4 regions of the Comamonas sp. Z3 genome follow, and region 2 is predicted to be linked to each of the others. Evidence: predicted binding sites of a transcription regulator. Region 2 holds the regulator's gene; each other region holds the start of a gene.
The links. The regulator sigma-54, encoded in region 2, starts transcription at its own class of promoters, with help from an activator protein. The targets are predictions, from matches to a motif close to TGGCANGNAANCTGCTTT.
Positions count from the first base shown of each region.

Region 1: a site for sigma-54 is predicted at 2,474-2,491, ahead of FSY59_RS09535 (pilin). Genes of this name have one in related genera too.
Region 3: a site for sigma-54 is predicted at 2,255-2,272, ahead of FSY59_RS14345 (flavin monoamine oxidase family protein). Genes of this name have one in related genera too.
Region 4: a site for sigma-54 is predicted at 2,514-2,531, ahead of FSY59_RS25590 (BMP family protein). Genes of this name have one in related genera too.

Region 1 covers NZ_VOQU01000003.1:212,520-217,370, forward strand. The annotation lists gene moaC (cyclic pyranopterin monophosphate synthase MoaC) at 1-241, shown strand, start outside; gene FSY59_RS09530 (PglL family O-oligosaccharyltransferase) at 279-1,994, opposite strand; gene FSY59_RS09535 (pilin) at 2,005-2,439, opposite strand; gene FSY59_RS09540 (FHA domain-containing protein) at 2,628-3,347, opposite strand; gene ssb (single-stranded DNA-binding protein) at 3,660-4,208, opposite strand; gene FSY59_RS09550 (MFS transporter) at 4,399-4,851, opposite strand, start outside.
Region 2 covers NZ_VOQU01000004.1:679,718-684,568, forward strand. The annotation lists gene FSY59_RS15285 (aspartyl/asparaginyl beta-hydroxylase domain-containing protein) at 1-27, shown strand, start outside; gene FSY59_RS15290 (S41 family peptidase) at 368-1,882, shown strand; gene FSY59_RS15295 (RNA polymerase factor sigma-54) at 1,886-3,487, opposite strand; gene lptB (LPS export ABC transporter ATP-binding protein) at 3,633-4,415, opposite strand; gene lptA (lipopolysaccharide transport periplasmic protein LptA) at 4,412-4,851, opposite strand, start outside.
Region 3 covers NZ_VOQU01000004.1:482,746-487,596, forward strand. The annotation lists gene FSY59_RS14335 (molybdopterin-dependent oxidoreductase) at 1-279, shown strand, start outside; gene FSY59_RS14340 (sensor domain-containing diguanylate cyclase) at 424-2,034, shown strand; gene FSY59_RS14345 (flavin monoamine oxidase family protein) at 2,333-3,928, shown strand; gene FSY59_RS14350 (cytochrome c) at 3,959-4,456, shown strand; gene FSY59_RS14355 (RidA family protein) at 4,475-4,851, shown strand, end outside.
Region 4 covers NZ_VOQU01000011.1:21,230-26,080, forward strand. The annotation lists gene FSY59_RS25585 (NAD(P)/FAD-dependent oxidoreductase) at 59-1,333, shown strand; gene FSY59_RS25590 (BMP family protein) at 1,368-2,417, opposite strand; gene rpsU (30S ribosomal protein S21) at 2,882-3,094, shown strand; gene FSY59_RS25600 (GatB/YqeY domain-containing protein) at 3,277-3,723, shown strand; gene FSY59_RS25605 (LysR substrate-binding domain-containing protein) at 3,831-4,766, opposite strand.

The DNA.
Region 1 (4,851 bases), on a different contig from region 2:
GCTCTGCCACCCCCTGGCCCTGACCCGCGTTGCCGTGGAGTTTGAGCTGGAGCCCAAATCCAGCTCCATTCTCTGCACCGCCACCGTCGAGCTAAAAGGCCAGACCGGTGTGGAAATGGAAGCCCTGACCGCCGTACAGGTTGGCCTGCTGACGATCTACGATATGTGCAAGGCGGTGGATAAGGGGATGGTGATGGGCGGGGTCCGGGTGCTGGAGAAAAAAGGAGGGAAATCAGATTAGTTCCGTTTTTTCAATCGCTCAGATTCCTTGTCGGAAATTAATTCCCCCATTGGGAATCATACGTCTTGATTTTTTTTTCGAGATGCATACAGCTATCTCTCCCAAAAAAAAGACAGTAATTTATTATTTCTTTTTTTACTCTAAAATAATCTTTTTCATTTATTGATATAAATATTGAAATTTCCATTATTTTTGGAGTTGGTAATGACCGAGACAAATCAATCAAATATTGATTTTCATCTCCTGTAACTTTATTCAGCGATGACATATCCGTAATAAGATGTGCATCCAAAAAATCACAGTACATTTTAAGAAAACACTTGCCAGATCCTGTAAATGGGGTACTTAGTTCGACATTTAAATTTTGCAGTCTTAATTTTTTGAAATTTTTTTCAATTGAATAAAAATCAAATATTGAATAGATAGTAAGAAAAGAAATAGTGACATACACAACATAAAAAACGACAGACTTTATTTTAGTAACCTGCGTATTATTTTTCAATGGATTTGCAAGCCCAACAAATAATGAAAGTGGAAGTAAAAAATAAGCATAGTTCTCAGGATACTCAAGCATTGAATGCGTAACAACTGGAATTATTGATAAATATGCGTACCCAGAAATTGATTCTTTGGCTTCATAAAATGCTTTAATTATTATTTTTATCAATACCAAGGAAAATATCAGTGCAAAAGGAACACCAAACATCAAGGCAACATCTACAACAATATTGTGACTACTACTTGGAACACTTCCCTCTGCAAAGCCCAAGTGACTTGGCAGCACTTCTTTATACATACCAATGATATTTCCAGGGCCATAACCGAGTAAATATTTTTCTTTTAAACCATCCCAAGCCATAGACCATAGGAGGTATCTGCCTGACTCAAGGCCACGGTCCCCCTGGGATACAAAAGATAAAGGTGATATATCCATCCACCAAGGAAATGTATGAGCAATTAAAAATAATGAAATTAACGGCAAAAAACCCAGAAAAATATATTTCCTCTCGAATTTCTTAATGCAGGCGTAATATACCCCAACAAGAAATAAAGATATATAAGATGTTCTCGAGTATGTCAGGTATATGCAAAAACTAGAAACCAATATAAACAATGAGACAATTGCAACATTTTTTGCGTTTCTCGAAAAATAAAGCGCTGCACAGATGCCCAGAGAAAGCAATGTAGCCAAATGATTGGGCTGAGCCAAATTAGCGGAGAATCTATCACCGGAAGCAGGATAAATCCAGATATTTGTTATTAACTCATTATTAGCATACCCCAGCCATTGATAAATGACGATGAAACTACTGATTGTTGAGGCGAAAATTATTGCAATCAATAGAAACTTAAAAAAATCTTCTTTACTTGTACCGCCTTCATTGGTAGAAGATGCGACCGTATAAAAAATCAGCGCATTTCCAGCATACAGAAAATATGTAAGATTTTTTGTCCCCCAATACCTTTCTCCTTGCGCATTAAAAAAACTTATTACTAAGCTTCCAACAAAAAGATAAAATATCAAGTCATACTTAAATATTAAGTCTTTTCTCAGAAATAGCAGCACCAATAAAGATATTGTGATATATGAAACCACCTCGTTATTTATTGACGAAATTAGTGGTGACTGTACACTCCATAAAAAACAGGTAGAAATTGCAAAAGAGATTAATAAATAACATATGGATCTGCTAAAGAAAAAGGCCCTGTCCAGGGCCTTTTTCTCGCCAAGCATTTTCAGCTTAAGCCACATATTAACTAGCTTAACGGCACTCAGAGGGAACGTACTTCTGCTTTGTAGTGTCAGAAAGACCGCACTTCCAAGAGATGTTGCCGTCGGGCACAGTACCAGAGGCAAGTGCAGCCCCTGCAACTGTAGGTGTCAATGTCAGTGTAATGTTCTTTGCCGCAGAGGAGGTAACAACAGTAATAACACCGTTATTAGATGCCACAGCCAAGCTTGCTACATTGCTGGTCGCGGAAATTCCTGTAAAACCCAGGCTCAGGTCACGACCAGTAGCTGCATTTTCAGAAACCAGTGTCTTAGCGGCAGCAGCTTGCACCAAACCTTCAGACACGCGTGCGCGCACGGTGTAATCCTGATAAGCAGGCAGAGCCACAGCAGCCAGAATACCGATGATCGCCACAACGATCATCAGTTCGATCAGGGTGAAACCCTTTTGAATGGAACGCTTCATTTCAAACTCCCTTGTTGGATGAGACCCAACGTATGAAGCAAGCTGCATGCCAACAATTTGACAGAGGCAGCGCCTGCAACAGACGACACGTTTGGCAACACGAACGCGAGTTTAAGTAACAATTTTGGCGTTCCCGTCACAAGCAATGACAAATTTGTCAGGCTCTTGGTGCAAGTCAAGCCGGCTTCTCACTCCACGACAAAGCGCATGGTGCTGCCTGCCAGGTCCACAGTGTCGCCATTGAGCAGGGGCACGGAGAGCGGCCCGACTACCTGACCATTGAGCTTGAGGTCTTCGCTGGCACCTTCCAGTTGGGTAAGCACAAAGCCATGGGGCTTCTGGGTGATGGAAGCAATGGCTACCCCGGGCTTGCCCAGGGTGGTGACGACCTTGAAAAGCGCTATTTCCTTGCCTGCCAGGCTGCCGGTGAGCATGCGAATCACGGCGTGACGCTCCGGCAGTGCGGCAAGCGAGCCCTGAATGGTGGAACTGAAGCTGGAGATTTCGCCAAACCCGGAAGGGCTGGCCAGTTTGGCATGGCCGCTGTCCGCCTCTTCCGAAATATGCGCCAGCGCTGCCTTTTTCCCGCCCTGGGCAGACGCAATATGGGTATCGGGGATCACGGTGTCGAGAAAGCGGATCTTGTAACGCCCAATGTCCAGCAGGTCGCCGTTGAGCAGATACTGCTTCTGGATGGCACGGCCATTGACATAGGTGCCGTTGGTGCTGCGCAAGTCCTCGATGCTGACCTTGCCGCCAGTGATGGTGAGCACGGCATGCTCGCCGCTGACCGCCAGATTCTCGATCACGATGTCGTTATAAGGACGACGACCCACGGTCGTGCGCTCCTTGGTGAGCTGCACTTCCTTGATGACTGCGCCGTCGATTGAGATGACCAAAGTCGGCATGCTCGAAGCTCCTGAGGAAACGCCAAGTCCCGCTTGGCTGCACTGGCAGAGATCCCTCACACTTGAGTGTGTGATTCAGCGCCCGGACATTAATCGTAACCGGATGAAACGCGCCTGGATGCAGCATCTTATTTCACTAATTCGATGAAGCCAGGGATCCGATTGAAATTTTCAACTCTGCTGCCATTCGCCTGCAACATCCATGGAATTGTTCCTGCAGCCTCTCAGTCACCGCAAAGAAAAAGCCCGCGCTGATGGAAGCGCGGGCTTTTGCAGATTCCTGGAAAGCGGCAACTTCCGCCAGTCCGTGAATTAGAAGGGAATGTCGTCGTCCATGTCGTCAAACCCCGACGCAGCGCGCTGGGGAGGAGGAGCCATGGGAGCGGGAGCAGAACGCTGCTGCATGGGTGCCGGTGCGGGGCGCTGCTGCATGGGCGCGGGAGCTGGACGGCTGGGCGCCTGATAGCTGCTTTCACCATAGCCATCGTCACCACCGTAGCCGCCTTGCTGCTGACCGCCGCCCTGGCGGCTACCCAGCATCTGCATGGTGTCGGCGCGGATTTCGGTAGCGTAACGCTCCTGGCCGGAGGCCTGATCGGTCCATTTGCGGGTGCGCAGGCTGCCTTCCACATAGACCTGGCTGCCCTTGCGCAGATACTGCCCCACGATTTCGGCCAGCTTGCCGTTGAAGACCACGCGGTGCCATTCGGTGGCTTCGCGGTTTTCACCGGTGTTCTTGTCGCGCCAGCGGTCCGTGGTGGCGATGGTCACATTGGCCACCTGATCGCCGCTGGGGAAGGTACGCATTTCGGGGTCACGACCCAGATTGCCGACGATGATGACTTTGTTGACGGATGCCATAGAGATACCTTTTCAAAAAGTGGCCCGGGCAGTCAAGAAAGGTCCCGAACCAATGAAGCTCGTATTCTGCCCCAAGCCCGACCTGAAGAGCACGGGATTTCCCGATATCCCACATCGGCCATGCCGGGCGCTCCGGCAACTGCGCGCAGGCAGCCGAGCAAGAGACTGAGCCTTCGCAGGCTACTGCATCTCAGTGGCGGCCTACCGGGCGCAGCGGCCAGGTCACGGCCAGCCACAGGGCAACCAGCACCGTCGTCATGATGAACAGGCCCGGCACACCCGCAAATTTGGCGACAGCACCGCCGACAGCACCGCCGGCAAACAGTCCCAACGACTGCAATGTGTTGTAGGCACCCAAGGCCGCACCGCGCAGCGGCGCCGGAGCCATGCGCGAGACCAGGCTTGGCTGGGTAGCCTCAAGCGCGTTGAAGCCGCAGAAGAACAGAAACATCAGCAGCGCCATGCACCAGACCGTAGGAATGGTGCCGCTGGCGGCCAGCATGCCCAGACCGATCTGCACGACCAGCACCAGGCCGATGGCCCCCAGCAAGGCGGTGCGCAGCCTGCCCTTGCGCTCCATGGAAAACAGCAGGCCCATGGCCACAAAAGACAGCAGCACGGCCGGCAGATAGATGTGCCAATG
Region 2 (4,851 bases):
TTTATCTGGTGGCTGATACCAAACTAGGCCGCCCCATCAAAAAAGCCGCTGATGCATTGCACAGCGGCTTTTTTGTTGCCCAACGCAATCCTTCGAGAGGATAGATAGGACTATCCAAGCCATAAACCACCTCCGGTCACGGAAATCAGATACAGCGGCAGACAAATCACGACACGCCTTTTGGCTTGACCTGCGCATAGTGACTTTCGGCATTTGGTGGTAATAATTCGCGGCACCGTTTCTAAAATATCGGATGGGATTGGCATTCCACATCCAGCCGAGGGAGCTTTCGATGTCGAGTTCAATCTGTGGCGTTGCCCTGTGTGGCGTAGTGTGCCTGAGCCTGCTTGCAGGTTGCGGCGGGGGCGTGAATGACAGTCCTGTTACCGATAGCCCAGGCAGCAGCAACCCAGACAACACTGGCCCGCCCCCAAACCCGGCCGAGACATCCAGCAGCTTTGCCCAGCAATGCTCTCCCGACAACATCCTGGCCGATACCCTGCTACGCAACGCTACGCTGGACACGGAAAAGCGCTGGCTGCGCACCTACTTTGATGAAGCCTATCTGTGGCGCGAAGAGGTCCCAGCTGTAGACCCTGGCGCAGCCAGCTTCAGCAGCGGCTACTACTACACCGACCTGAGCAATTACTTTGATGCACTGCTGACGCCTGCCATTACCGAATCCGGTGCCCGGCGCGACCAGTTCAGCTTTATGTATCCCACGCAGCTATGGCAATCGGTCTCCGAAAACGCCACTGCGCCCAGTCACGGCATCGAGTGGCGAATGGCCAGCCCCACACCGCCACGGGGCCTGCGCATCGCCTATATCGAGCCCGGCAGCCCAGCCGATGTGGCGGGTTTTAAGCGTGGCGACACCCTGGTCTCGATCGATGACGTCTCCGCCGATGCGCCCGATGCCGATGGGGTGGATGTGCTCAATGCCGGATTGTTCCCTGAGATATTGGGCGTCACGCACAACTTCATCCTGCAGCGCGGCGGCGCACAACTGCCCGTGCAAAGTCTGACCAGCACCAATATCACCAACACCCCGGTGCCGCAATCGCGAGTGCTCACGCTAAACAGCGGTGCGCGTGCTGGCTACATCGTCTTCAATGACCATGTGCTGCCCGCCGAAGGTCAGCTGGTCACCGCCATTTCCAATCTGCGCAACCAGAACGTGAGCGATTTAGTGCTGGATCTGCGCTACAACGGCGGTGGTTTTCTGTTCATCGCTGCAGAGCTGGCAACCATGATTGCGGGCAGCACGCAAACGGCTGGCAAGACTTTCGAGACGCTGCAATACAACGCACGCCGCAGCGCAGAAACGCAGGTGACGCCGTTTTATGGCAGCTCCTGCTTTCCCATCAACAACGAATGCAGCAATATTCAGCCCTTGCCCACACTCAACCTGAAGCGGGTGTATGTCCTAGCGCAATCGGGCACGTGCTCGGCCAGTGAGGCACTGATCAATGGCCTGCGCGGTGTGGATGTGGAAGTCATCCTGATTGGAGGCACGACCTGCGGCAAGCCTTATGGTTTTACGGCCAAGGACAACTGCGGCATCAGTTACTTCCCTATCGAGTTTGCCGGTATCAACGCCAAAGGCTTTGGCGACTACGCCGACGGTTTTACACCGGGCAATGGTCCAACACAGCGCTATGTGCCCGGTTGCAGCGTGCCCGATGATTTAGACCATGCACTGGGTGACCCGCAGGAAGGCATGCTGGCTGCCGCCATGAACCATATCAGCACGGGCTTGTGCCCCGCTCAGCCTTTTGCTGCCACAGCCCGCAAGCGCAGTGTCAGCCCTGATCCGAATGCTGCGCCTCTTACGCTCCGGCGCAACCCGGCACGCAACAACCGCCTGCTGCTGCCGCACTAAGTCTTAGAGCGCCTTGCGCAGCGTGGTCGTCGGTATCTTGAGCTGCTCGCGGTATTTGGCGACAGTGCGGCGCGCACACTCAATGCCCTGCTCCCTGAGCATGTCGGCCAGCTTGGCGTCCGACAGCGGCTTTCTGGCATCTTCGGCATCGACAAACTGTTTGATCAGCGCACGTACGGCCGTGCTGGAGGCACTGCCGCCGGTTTCCGTGCCCAGGCCCGAACCGAAGAAATACTTGAGCTCGAAAGTACCTTGGGGCGTGGCCATGTACTTGGCCGTGGTCACGCGGCTGATGGTGGACTCGTGCAGGCCCAGCGTGTCGGCGATATCGCGCAGTACGAGCGGGCGCATGGCCAGCTCGCCATGCACAAAGAAGTTCTTCTGCCGCTCCACGATGGCTTCGGAAACACGCAAGATGGTGTCGAAGCGCTGCTGGATGTTCTTGATGAACCAGCGCGCCTCCTGCAGCTGCTGCTGCAGCGCCGCATGACCGTCGCTGTTCTTGTGGCGACGCAGCACTCCGGCATAGATGTCGTGCACGCGCAGACGCGGCATGACCTCGGGGTTGAGCTGCACGGAAAAGTCTGCCCTGCCCGAGCCGGCCCGCACCGGGCGCACGATGACATCGGGCACCACGATATGGCGCTCCACGTCGACAAAGCGGCGCCCCGGACGCGGCTCCAGCCTGGCGATCAGGGCCATGGCCTCGCGCAGCTGTTCCTCGCGCGCGCCGCACAGGCTGGTGAGCTTGCGCAGATCGCGCCGCGCCAGCAAGTCCATGGGCTGCGCGCAGATGGCCTGCGCCAGCAGCAGCCGGTTCATATGCGCCTCGGTCGTGCCCTCGTCCTCGGCCGTGCGGATCAGGTCGCGCAGCTGCAGCTGCAGGCACTCGGCCAGATCGCGCGCGCCCACGCCCACCGGCTCCAGGCTTTGCAGCAGCTTCAGCGCAATGGCAAAGTGCTGCTCCAGCTCCTCGCGCTCTTCCAGATCGTCGCCGGCCAGGCTCTGCGCCAGCTCCTGCAGGGAATCCTCGAGATAGCCGTCGTCGCTGAGCGACTCGATGAGAAAGCGCAGCGCCGCCGTGTCTGCCGCGCCCAGATGCAGGCTCAGCGCCTGACGATGGAGAAAGTCGGTCAGGCTCTGGTGCTCGCGCGCCAGATCGATGGCATCGGTTTCGTCATCGCCATCGCGGTTGCGCGTGGAGCTGCTGGCCGAGGGCGTATCCCACTCGCTGCTGGATTCGCCGCCCCATTCGCCGTCCTGGCCGTCCATGCCGTCGGCCTCCCAGTTCAGGGTTTCCGGGGTTTCGGGGCTCGGTGCTTCCGCTACTGTTTCAGTAGCTAATTGCGCTTGCGATGCTTCTTTTTCAGCATGAATACTATCTGAAGTACTGTATTCACTGGCGCTACTAGCTACATCTAAAGGAGCATCTCCCGCAGTTTCGGCCTCATCGCCCGCACGCTCCAGAAAAGGGTTGTCGACCAGCATCTGCTCGACTTCCTGCGCCAGCTCCAGAGTGGAGAGCTGCAGCAGCTGAATGGATTGCTGCAGCTGCGGCGTCAGTGATAAATGCTGCGAAACGCGTAGCGAGAGACCTGGCTTCATCGAGGCGCGGCTCCCAGACAATCATTGCAAACGCGCGCAGTGCTATGGGTTTGCCGCCGGGCTGCCCCAGGGCAAACCCCGGCGCAGACGGCCAGGGCCCCTTCTGGGGGCAGCGACCATACAAAGTGAGGGAGCGTGGGGGTCATCACATTCTGAAATGTTCGCCCAGATAGACGCGGCGCACATCGGCGTTCTCCACGATCTCCTCGGGCGTGCCTTCGGCCAGCACATGGCCGTCGCTGATGATGAAAGCGTGGTCGCAGATGCCCAGCGTCTCGCGCACATTGTGGTCGGTAATCAGCACGCCGATGCCGCGCTCCTTGAGGAAGCCGATGATGCGCTGGATCTCGATCACCGCAATCGGGTCGATACCGGCAAACGGCTCGTCAAGCAGGATGAAGCGCGGCTGCGTGGCCAGGGCACGTGCGATTTCCACGCGCCGGCGTTCACCGCCGGACAGCGCCAGCGCCGGCGACTGGCGCAGATGCTCGACGCGCAGCTCCTGCAGCAGGCCCGTGAGGCGCTTTTCGATCTCGCCCTGCGTCAGCGCCTTGCCCTGCTCGTCCTTTTGCAGCTCCAGCACGGCGCGCACATTGTCTTCCACGCTGAGCTTGCGAAAGATGGAGGCTTCCTGGGGCAGATAGGACAGGCCCAGGCGCGAGCGCTGGTGAATCGGCATGCCGCCCACCGGCTGGCCGTCGATGAAGATCTCGCCGCCATCGCTGCGTACCAAGCCCACGATCATGTAGAACGATGTGGTCTTGCCCGCACCGTTGGGGCCGAGCAGACCGACCACCTCGCCTTTTTGCACGGACAGCGATACATCCTTGACCACCTTGCGGCTGCCATAGGACTTGGCCAGATGCTTGGCCTCCAGGCGGCTGTCGGACTCGCCGCTGCGGCTGCTGGAGAAGGTCGGCTCGCTCATTTCTTCTCGTCGGCTTTCTCGCCGCCCAGCGTCATGCTCGGGCGCAGCTGGGTGGCAGGTGTGGCGAGCTTGGGCTGTGCGCCCGGCGTACCGTCCTTGGGCGCCATGATGGCGCGCACGCGACCGCCCTGGCCCACGGAGGAGCTAGGCAGGCCGCCGCTGGTCTTCTGACCATCGACGGTATAGACGTCGGTGATGTTGTTGTAGACGATGATGGAGCCCGTGACCTGGTCGCTGAGCTGGCCACCACGGTAGCGGCGCATCTCGCCACGGCGGATGAACTTGACGATATCGGCCTTGCCGTCGTATTCGATGACTTCGCCTTCGCCTTCGATGAACTCTTCGGGCTGGCCGGCCAGGGTGTCGCGCTTCTGACGGAAGAAGGCACGCTTGCCGGGTTCGGCCTTGATCACCCCGTACTGATAGCCCTCGGCAT
Region 3 (4,851 bases), 200 kb from region 2:
CTGGAGATGCATCCCGATGACGCGACTGAGCGCGGCATTGCCGACGGCGACCCGCTGCGTGTCTTCAACCGGCGCGGCGAGCATGTCTGCCATGCCGCCATCAACGGCCGTGCTCGCGCAGGCGTGGTGGTGGGCCTGGGCATCTGGTGGCGCAAGCAGGGAGCCAATGGCACGAACGTGAACGAGCTGACGCATCAGCAGCTCACCGACATAGGCCGGGCCCCCTGCTTCTACGACTGTGCAGTGCAGGTGGAAAAGTTCAAGGACTTGTCGCTGTAGAACGGCTGCATGGTGGTTGACCATGAGCAGGGCCCCGGCGCGAGGAACCATAATGCAGGCATTCAATGAATATGCGGCCGGGGTCTGAGCCTGTCAGAGCACACAGGTACAGTGCAGAGCCGCCCTGCTCTCGCGACATCATCTGTGAAGAAATCTCTCCCCTGGCAACGCCGCCTCGCACCGACCCGACTTGACCTGCGCCGCCTGATTCTGGTCCTGACCATCTGCAGCGCGCTGATCCCGTTTCTCAATACCTTCTACGCCGGCTATCTGGTGCAGCGCCAGCAGCTGATAGACAACACGCTGGAAGGTCACCACGCCTACGCGACCAAGCTGGCCAAGAGCACGGATGACTTTCTGCAGTCCGCCCTGCAACAACTGGAATACAGCGCCAGTCTGATGGGGGCGCACATGGATGACATGGGCTATCTGGCCAAAGAGGCCACGCGTCTGCGCCTTCAGACCAAGAGCTTCAACTCCGTCACCATCATCGACCCCACGGGCTATGTGCTGGCGACATCGCCCGAAACCCTGCAGATCAAGGGCAAGACGCTGCAAAGTGCCGGGGTGACACAGACCTTGAGCACCCGCGGCCCGGTCATCAGCCAGCCCTATATGTCCACTGCCGGAAACTACATCGTATTTGTCTCGCAGCCCATTTTCGGTCCTCAGGGCGAATTTCTGGGAGCGGTGGGCGGCAGCATCTACCTCAAGGAAGACAGCATTCTCGACACCCTGCTGGGCTCGCACTTCTACCAGGACGGCACCTATGTCTATGTGGTGGACAGAAACAAGCACATCATCTATCACCCCGACAACCACCGTGTGGGCGATCAGGTGATCAACAACGATGTCATCAACGCGGTCATCCGCGGCGAGTCGGGCACGGCACCTGTCGTCAACAGCAAGGGCGTGGAAATGCTGGCCGGCTATGCCGTGATCCACGCCTCGGGCTGGGGCATCGTGGCCCAGCGCCCCAAGGCTGCCACGCTGGCGCCGCTCAACATGATGATGCGCTCCGTGCTCTACAAGACCCTGCCCATCGCCCTGCTGATGCTGGTGGTCATCTGGTGGAGCGCACGCCGCATTTCCAGCCCGCTGCGCCAACTGGCCAATGGCGCGCACGATATGGACAAGCCCGAAACCGCGCAGAACATTCAGGCCGTCAAGTCATGGTACTTCGAGTCTTATGAACTCAAGAAAGCCATGCTCAAGGGCCTGAACCTGCTGCAACGCAACATCACCAAGCTGCGCGAAGACGTGAACACCGATCCGCTGACGGGTCTGGGCAACCGCCGCCATCTGGAAGCCGCCATCACCGCCTTCCAGACGCAGGCACTGCCGTTCTCGGTGATTGCCATCGACATCGATCACTTCAAGCGCATCAACGACGGCTTCGGCCACGATACGGGCGACGAGGTACTCAGGCAGCTCGCGCGCACCATGCGCGAGGTCTCTCGTATCGACGACGTGCCCTGCCGTATGGGTGGCGAGGAGTTTCTGCTGCTGCTGCCCGGCACGGTGCCGGAGGCGGCCGCGCATGCCGCCGAGCGACTGCGTCAGCTGGTCGAGAAGATGGAGATGCCACCGGTGGGCCACATCACCATTTCGCTGGGCGTGGCCCACTGGCCCGACAGCGCTCCCGATATCAAGGCCGTCTTCCAGCAGGCCGATGCCATGCTTTATGCAGCCAAGCGTGGCGGACGCAATCGCGTCATGGTCAGCGAAGCCAGCGTGCCTCCCGGCGAACTCTGAGCCCGGCAGCACCGTAGCCCCCCCCTCAAAGGCGTATCCGCAATCACAGCGGATACGCCTTTTTTCCGCCTCATTGTGTGACTCCATTGCACCAATTTGGCCATTGATGCTTCAAATTAGTGAGCATGCACCACAAGCGTCAAAAGGGCAGGATGCCAACCGCTCTGAATTACATAACAAGCCACTGATTTCATTGGAGTAATGCTTGGCGGCCCGTCCCTGGCATAGCTCTTGCTGAAAACCCTTGCCCCGCAACCCCGGATGGACAGCGGAATACACAACAGCAAAGGAATTTCAGATGCCAGAGCCAAGCAAGCATGTCAGCCGCAGACAACTGCTCTCGATGATCGGAAAGGTCGCGGGCGGCAGTGCCATGTACCAGGCCATGAGTTCACTGGGTTATGCAGCCGAATCGCATTACAACGGTCCGGTCAAGCTCGGCAACGCCAGGCCGGGCGCATCGGTTCTGGTGCTGGGCGCAGGCCTGGCAGGCATGGTGGCCGCTCATGAGTTGCGCGCTGCGGGCTACAAGGTGCAGTTGCTTGAATACCAGAGCCGCGCCGGAGGCCGCTGCTGGACGCTGCGCGGCGGCGACGAGTTCAGCGAACTGGACGGCACGCGCCAGACAGTGGGCTTTGCCAAGGGCAACTATTTCAACCCCGGCCCCTGGCGCGTGCCCTACCACCACCATGCGATGCTGGACTACTACAAGCGCTTCGGCATCAAGCTCGAAGCCTTCAACCAGGTCAACTACAACGCCTATCTGCACAACAGCAAGGCCCTGGCCGGCAAACCCCAGCGCTTTCGCCATGTGCAGACCGATGTCTATGGCCATGTAGCCGAGCTGCTCGCCAAGGCCACCAACCAGGGCGCACTGGACCAGAGCGTCAGCCAGGAAGACAAAGAGCGCCTGCTGGAGAGCCTGAAGGCCTGGGGCGTGCTGGACAAGGAGTACCGCTACCGCGCCAGCAACGCGGTCAGCGATTTCCGCGGCTACGACATCGACCCCGGCGGCGGCCTGATGGCGCTGGCCAAACCTTCGACGCCGATGGGCCTGCACGAGCTGCTGGAATCCAATCTGTGGCGCCAGATGGGCGTGGGCAATATCTACGAGTTCCACAGCGCCATCTTCCAGCCCGAGGGCGGCATGGACATGCTGGCCCAGGCCATGGCGCGCGCTCTGGGCTCGGCCATCCGCTACAACGCCAAGGTCACCAGGATCGCCCAGAACGACAAGGGCGTGACCGTCGACTATGTGGACACCCTCAAGCCCGGTGCCACGCTGCAGGCCCGTGCCGACTGGTGCGTTTGCACGATTCCGCTGTCCATCCTGAGCCAGATCGAGGTGCAGGCCGGCAGCGCCATGCAGAACGCGATTGCTGCCGTGCCCTATGGCAGCTCCATGAAGGTGGGCCTGGAGTTCAAGCGCCGCTTCTGGGAAGAGGACGAGCGCATCTATGGCGGCATCAGCTACACCGATCTGCCGATCCAGCAGATCTCCTACCCCTCCACCGGCTATATGGGCCGCGGCCCCGCCGTGCTGCTGGGCGCCTATTCCTTCGAGAACTCCAACAGCTATCGCTTCTCCTCGCTCAAACCGGCCGAGCGCGTTCGCCTGGCGCTGGAGTACGGCGCGCAGATCCATCCGCAATACAAGCAGGAGTTCCTCAATGGCGTATCGGTCGCCTGGCATCGCATGCCCTGGATCAACGGCTGCTTCGGCAACTGGACCGACGCAATGCGCGAGCAGCACTACAAGGACCTGGCCCAGGTCGACGGGCGCCTGGTGCTGGCGGGCGAGCATGTCTCGTACATCCCCGCCTGGCAGGAAGGTGCCGTGCTGTCCTCGCTGGATGCAATCCAGCGTCTGCACGCCAAGGCATCCAGCCTCTGATCGTCCATGTCTGCCACAAGGAACTTCACCATGCACACCTTGCACCGTCTTTGCGCCGCTGGCGCCCTGGCCCTGGGTCTCTCCGGCGCCGTCCTGGCCCAATCACATGGCGTGAAAACCCAGGATGTGAAAAACCTGCAAACGCTGCAGTCTGCGGCAGTCCTGTCCATCTCGCCCGCCGACACCCAGGCACTGATGCAGAACTTCTCGACAGTCCGCCCACGCTTCAGCCAGAGCGGCGGAGAAACCCTGTACCAGGCCATCTGCCAGGGCTGCCACATGGTCAAGGGCGAAGGTGCCAAGGGCGCGGGCTTCTACCCAGCGCTGGCCTCCAACCCCAAGCTGGCGGCCGCAGCCTACCCGGCCTCGGTCGTCATGAACGGCCTGCACGGCATGCCGTCCTTTGCCAGCAAGCTGTCCGACGAGCAGATTGCAGACGTCGTGAACTATGTGCGCAGCAGCTTCGGCAATCAGTACCCGGACAAACTGTCTGCTGCCGATGTCAAACCCTTTCGCGTCACCCCATAAATCCATTCAGGAGATCACATGAGCTTCCCCTCCCTCTTCAAGACCGCCACCACCGCCGCCCTGCTGGGTACGGCAGCATTGATCACCGGCTGCGCTGCCACCACCTCCGGCAGCGGCGATGTGCTGCGCTACAAGACACCGGGCTCGACCTTCCCCATCGCCGCAGCCGTGGAAATCCCCACCGATGCCCGCACCGTCTACCTCTCCGGCAAGGTGCCGCCCGTGGTGGACAAGTCCAGGACCGCCACTGATCCTGCGGCCTACGGCGGCGATACCGAGGGCCAGACCGTCGCCATCCTCAAGGGCCTGGAAGAGCAGCTCAAGAGCATGAATCTCACCATGAGCGATGTGGTGAAAATGCAGGTCTTCCTGGTGGCCGACCCCGCCAAGGGCAA
Region 4 (4,851 bases), on a different contig from region 2:
ACCGGCCATCTGGGACAATGACCGGCTTTGTTGTTCGTGCTTCAGCGCCCTGCCCGCCGTGTCCTCCACCCCACAGGTCCCCTTCCAGATTTTTGACGCCATCATCATCGGCGCCGGTGCCGCCGGCCTGTTCTGCGCGGCCCAGGCCGGCCAGCAGGGCCTGAAGGTGCTGCTGATCGATCATGCGCCCAAGGTGGCCGAGAAGATCCGCATCTCGGGCGGCGGACGCTGCAACTTCACCAACCGCGATCTGGACGTGCGTGCGCCGCACAAGCATTTTGTGGGACAGAACCCCCAGTTCTGCCGCTCGGCCCTGTCGCGCTTCACACCCGCCGACTTCATCACGTTGATGGACAGACACGGCATTGCCCACCACGAAAAGCACAAGGGCCAGCTGTTTGCCGACCATTCGGCCGAGGACATCATCGCCATGCTGCTGGCCGAGTGCACAGCGGGCGGCGTGCAGCGCTGGCAGCCTTGCCAGGTCAAGAAAGCAGTGCTTTCACCGGAAAACCCAGACACAGAAAGTGATTGCAGCTATCAGATTGAAACCGATCGTGGCCTGGTACAGGCTGCCAATCTGGTCATTGCCACCGGCGGCCTGAGCATTCCCAAGATAGGCGCCACCGACTTCGGCTACCGGCTGGCCCAGCAGTTCGGTCTGCCGCTGATCGAGCGCACGCCCGGCCTGGTGCCCATGACCTTCGACGGCGAAGGCTGGCAGCCCTACGCAGGCCTGGCCGGTCTGGCCCTGCCCGTGGAAATCAGCACCGGCAGCAAAAAGGAGCGCATGAGCTTCCACGAGGATTTGCTGTTCACCCATCGCGGCCTCTCCGGTCCTGCGGTGCTGCAGATCTCCAGCTACTGGAAGCCCGGCACCCCGCTGCAGATCAATCTGCTTCCTGGCGTGGATCTGGCCGAGGTGCTTGCCCAGGCCAAGCTTCACTCGCGCAAGCTGGTAGCCAACGAGCTGGCCGCCCACCTGCCCGCGCGTCTGGCCGATGCCTGGGTCAGCCGCATGCCCGAGCTGCAGCGCCCCATCAACGAGGCCGGCGACAAGGCCCTGGCCAGACTGGCGGAACAGCTGTCGCGCTGGGAAATCACCCCCACGGGCACCGAAGGCTACAAAAAAGCCGAGGTCACGCTGGGCGGCGTGGACACCAAGGTGCTGTCCCAGCAAACCATGGAGTGCAAGACCCGCCCGGGCCTGTACTTTATCGGGGAGGTGGTGGACATCACCGGCTGGCTGGGCGGCTACAACTTCCAGTGGGCCTGGGCCAGTGCCGCTGCCTGCGCCCAGGCCATGGCGGAAAAGCAGTCGCTACAGGCTTGAGCAACTGAAATCGGAGCGGCGGCCCACCATGCGCTCAGACCGTAAACTCCGGGCCTTCGTAGTGCTCGGTAACCTTGAGCTGCCCCGAGGAGATGGCTGCGGACGCCCTGGCCACGCGCTCGCGCACAGCGGGCGCCACTGCCTCGCCCATGGTCAGGCGTACGGCAGCCGGATCGCTCAGACCGATCTTGCGAATACCCGGGCCGGGTGCACCGCGCTCCTGCATGTCCTTGACGGCCAAGAACGCGCCAATGCCCACATCGGCCCAGGCGGAAGCGACGAACACCTGCGGGTCCACCGTAGTCCAGTCGATCACATTGCCGATCTGGCGCGTGCCCGCCTCACGGCAGGCCTGGGTCACGCCATCGCGGCCGGAGTTGAGCATGGTGAAGATCACATCGGCACCGGCTGCCATCTGGGCCCTGGCAATGCGGTGCGACAAGGCGTTGTCGTCCTGATCGCCAGAGAAGTTCGTCAGCAGCTTGACCTTGGGATCGGTATCGCGCACGCCGGCCGCATAGGCGGCACGTCCCTTGAGTCCTGGGAGCACCCGAATGCCCGACATATGACCGACCACACCGGTCCTGGTGGTCAGCGCCGCCAGCACTCCGGCCAGATAGGCCGACTCTTCCTGCAGCACGTCATAGCTGCAAAGATTGCTCCCCTGCACCGCGCCCTGGGTCACGACGAACTGGGTCCTGGGAAAGCGCGCCGCAACGTCGGCTGCGGCCTGATTGTTCTGCCCGCCATGGGCAATCACCAGTTGTGCGCCCTGGCCCGCGAGTTGCACGAGAGCCGGCTCCAGCAACTCCTTCCTGGGTGCCATGCCGTCGAGAAAACGGGTCTGCACCCCTAGCTCCTGGCGCGCTTTTTCCAGACCGCGCCAGCCGGCCTCCATAAAGCCCTTGTCGCTGCGCGAGCCGGCAAACAGACCGCCCACCACCAGAGAATTGCCGGCCGCAGCAGCGCCCGGAGCCTGGGCCTTGCCGGCACAGGCCGTCAGCGCCAGCAGGCCGGGGACGGCGATGGCCGAAGCCATCCATTGACGACGCGAAACCGATGAGGAATGAGAAGCGCTGGACAAGATGAAAGCTCCTTGGACACGGAAAAGACAGCGATGCGCACAGGCACCAGGTCACTCGCCTCCTGACTTGAATCAAGAAACAGAGCTCTTAAACTGTATGCAATTTCCGTGCACAAGATGCTCCACACAAACCCCAGATCCCAGCGACACCGGCGTGGGCTAGGGCCTGCACCTTGCGCGCAGCAAAGGCATAAAGACAGTCACAAGCGCACAATGGCGGTGCCTGGATCGGGGCATTGGCAACGCCAGCCTGCTGCGGCAAAGCCCTGTCATCCCGGCCAGCGCAGGATTGCTTGGCTGCGCTATGCAGACGCAGCCCAAGTCTTGGTCTATAATGCTCGACTTTGCTGGCATTACCCCGTCGGCCATACTAGTTAAAAAGTGGCGGGGAAACCGCTGTACACGGCTCTCAGGCCCGATCTTCCCGAGAACCCTCTGTCAGCACAGATATATCTGGAAATTAAATGACTACCATCCGCGTCAAAGAAAACGAGCCCTATGAAGTTGCCCTGCGCCGCTTCAAGCGCACCATCGAAAAGCTGGGTCTGCTGACCGATCTGCGTGCTCGCGAGTTCTACGAAAAGCCCACAGCCGAGCGCAAGCGCAAGAAGGCTGCTGCCGTGAAGCGTCACTACAAGCGCGTTCGCAGCATGCAACTGCCTAAGAAGCTGTACTAATCGTTGATTAGGACCAGTCGGCCTTAAAACAGCCGCAAACCCGCGCTCGGGACGCCAGGCGCGGGTTTTTTGTTTTCTGGCCACTGCCAAGCCTGCCCGGCTGCGCAGTGACCTCCCAGCGCATGGACAGTCGGCGCCATTCACATCGCGGACTGCCATTCGCCCACCCCAAGGAGAAAGCCATGAGCCTGAAAGCCCAGATTACCGAAGACATGAAGACCGCCATGCGTGCCAAGGACAGTGCACGCCTGGGCACCATCCGCCTGCTGCAGGCCGCGATGAAGCAAAAGGAAGTGGACGAGCGCATCGAGCTCGACGACGCGGCCGTCATCGCCATCGTCGACAAGCTGATCAAGCAGCGCAAGGACTCCATCGCCGCCTTCGAAGCCGCCAATCGCAGCGATCTGGCCGATGTGGAAAAGGCCGAAATGGAAGTGCTCAAGGTTTATCTGCCCGAACGCATGGGCGAAGCCGAGATCACCGCGGCCGTGCAGGCCATCGTGGCCGAACTGGGCGCCTCCGGCCCCGGCGACATGGGCAAGGTGATGGGCGCCGTCAAGACCCAGCTGGCCGGCAAGGCCGATATGGGCCTGGTGTCCGCTGCCGTGAAGGCCGCGCTGACCCAATAATTGGCAACCGGCCTGAGCCGCCCTGCGGTATCAGGCTCAAAAACAGAAGCTGCTTGCGCTTGCTGTGCATATTTTTCAGATTCAAAAGACTCTGAAATTTATGTATATCAATCGATAGCAGCTTCTTTTTTCATAGCACTCCTGAATCCCGTGGGCGCCTGCTTGCTGAAGAACTCCTGCAGGAACTCGACGCAGACCCGCACCTTGGCCGAGCGCTCCAGCCGCGTCGGATAGACAGCCCAGATATTCGCCTGCTGCTGCCACTCGGGCAGCAGCTGCAGCAGGTGCCCGGCCTGCAGATCGGCCGCCACATCCCAGAGCGAGCGCAGCACGATGCCATGGCCGTCGCGCGCCCATTGCACGGCCATCTCGCCATGATTGGTGGACAGCGGCCCGGTCACTTTCACGCTGCGCTCCTGACTGCCCGAGCGCAGTTTCCAGACACCGAAGGGATGGTCACGCTCCTTGATGACCAGGCAGTCATGCGCAGCCAGCTCGTCGAGCGTGCGCGGACTGCCACGCCGCTTCACATAGGCCGGGGCCGCGCACAGCACGCGATGGTTGTCGGCCAGATGGCGGGCAATCAGATGCGGCGCGATCTCGTCGCCCACGCGCACATCGAGATCGAAGCCTTCGGCCGCGACATCGACGATGCGGTCAAACACCTCCAGGCGCAGCTGCAGCGCCGGATATTGCGCAATCAGCTGCGACAGCGCAGGCGCCACCACATGGCGGCCAAAGCCGAAGCTGGTGGACACCCGCAGCAGGCCGCGCGGCTGGCGACGCGTCACATCCACCTCCTGCAGCAGATGCTCGACCTCGTCCAGAATGCGCTGCGCCCAGTGGTAGACGCGCTCGCCCTGCTCCGTGACAGCGACCCGCCGTGTGGTGCGATGCAGCAGCTTCACGCCCAGCTCCTGCTCCAGCAGGCGGATGCGCTTGCTGACAAAGGCCGGCGAAGCATTGTGCGCGGCCGCAGCCTCGGCAAAGCTGGCTTTGCGCACCACGGTGGTGAAGACACGCAGGTCTTCGGGCGAGGGCATTTTCTGCACGATCTGTAAACAATCAGGCCACGATCAGTCAATTGTATTCATTTATGCAAGGTGCAGAATACCGCCAGGCACAGGC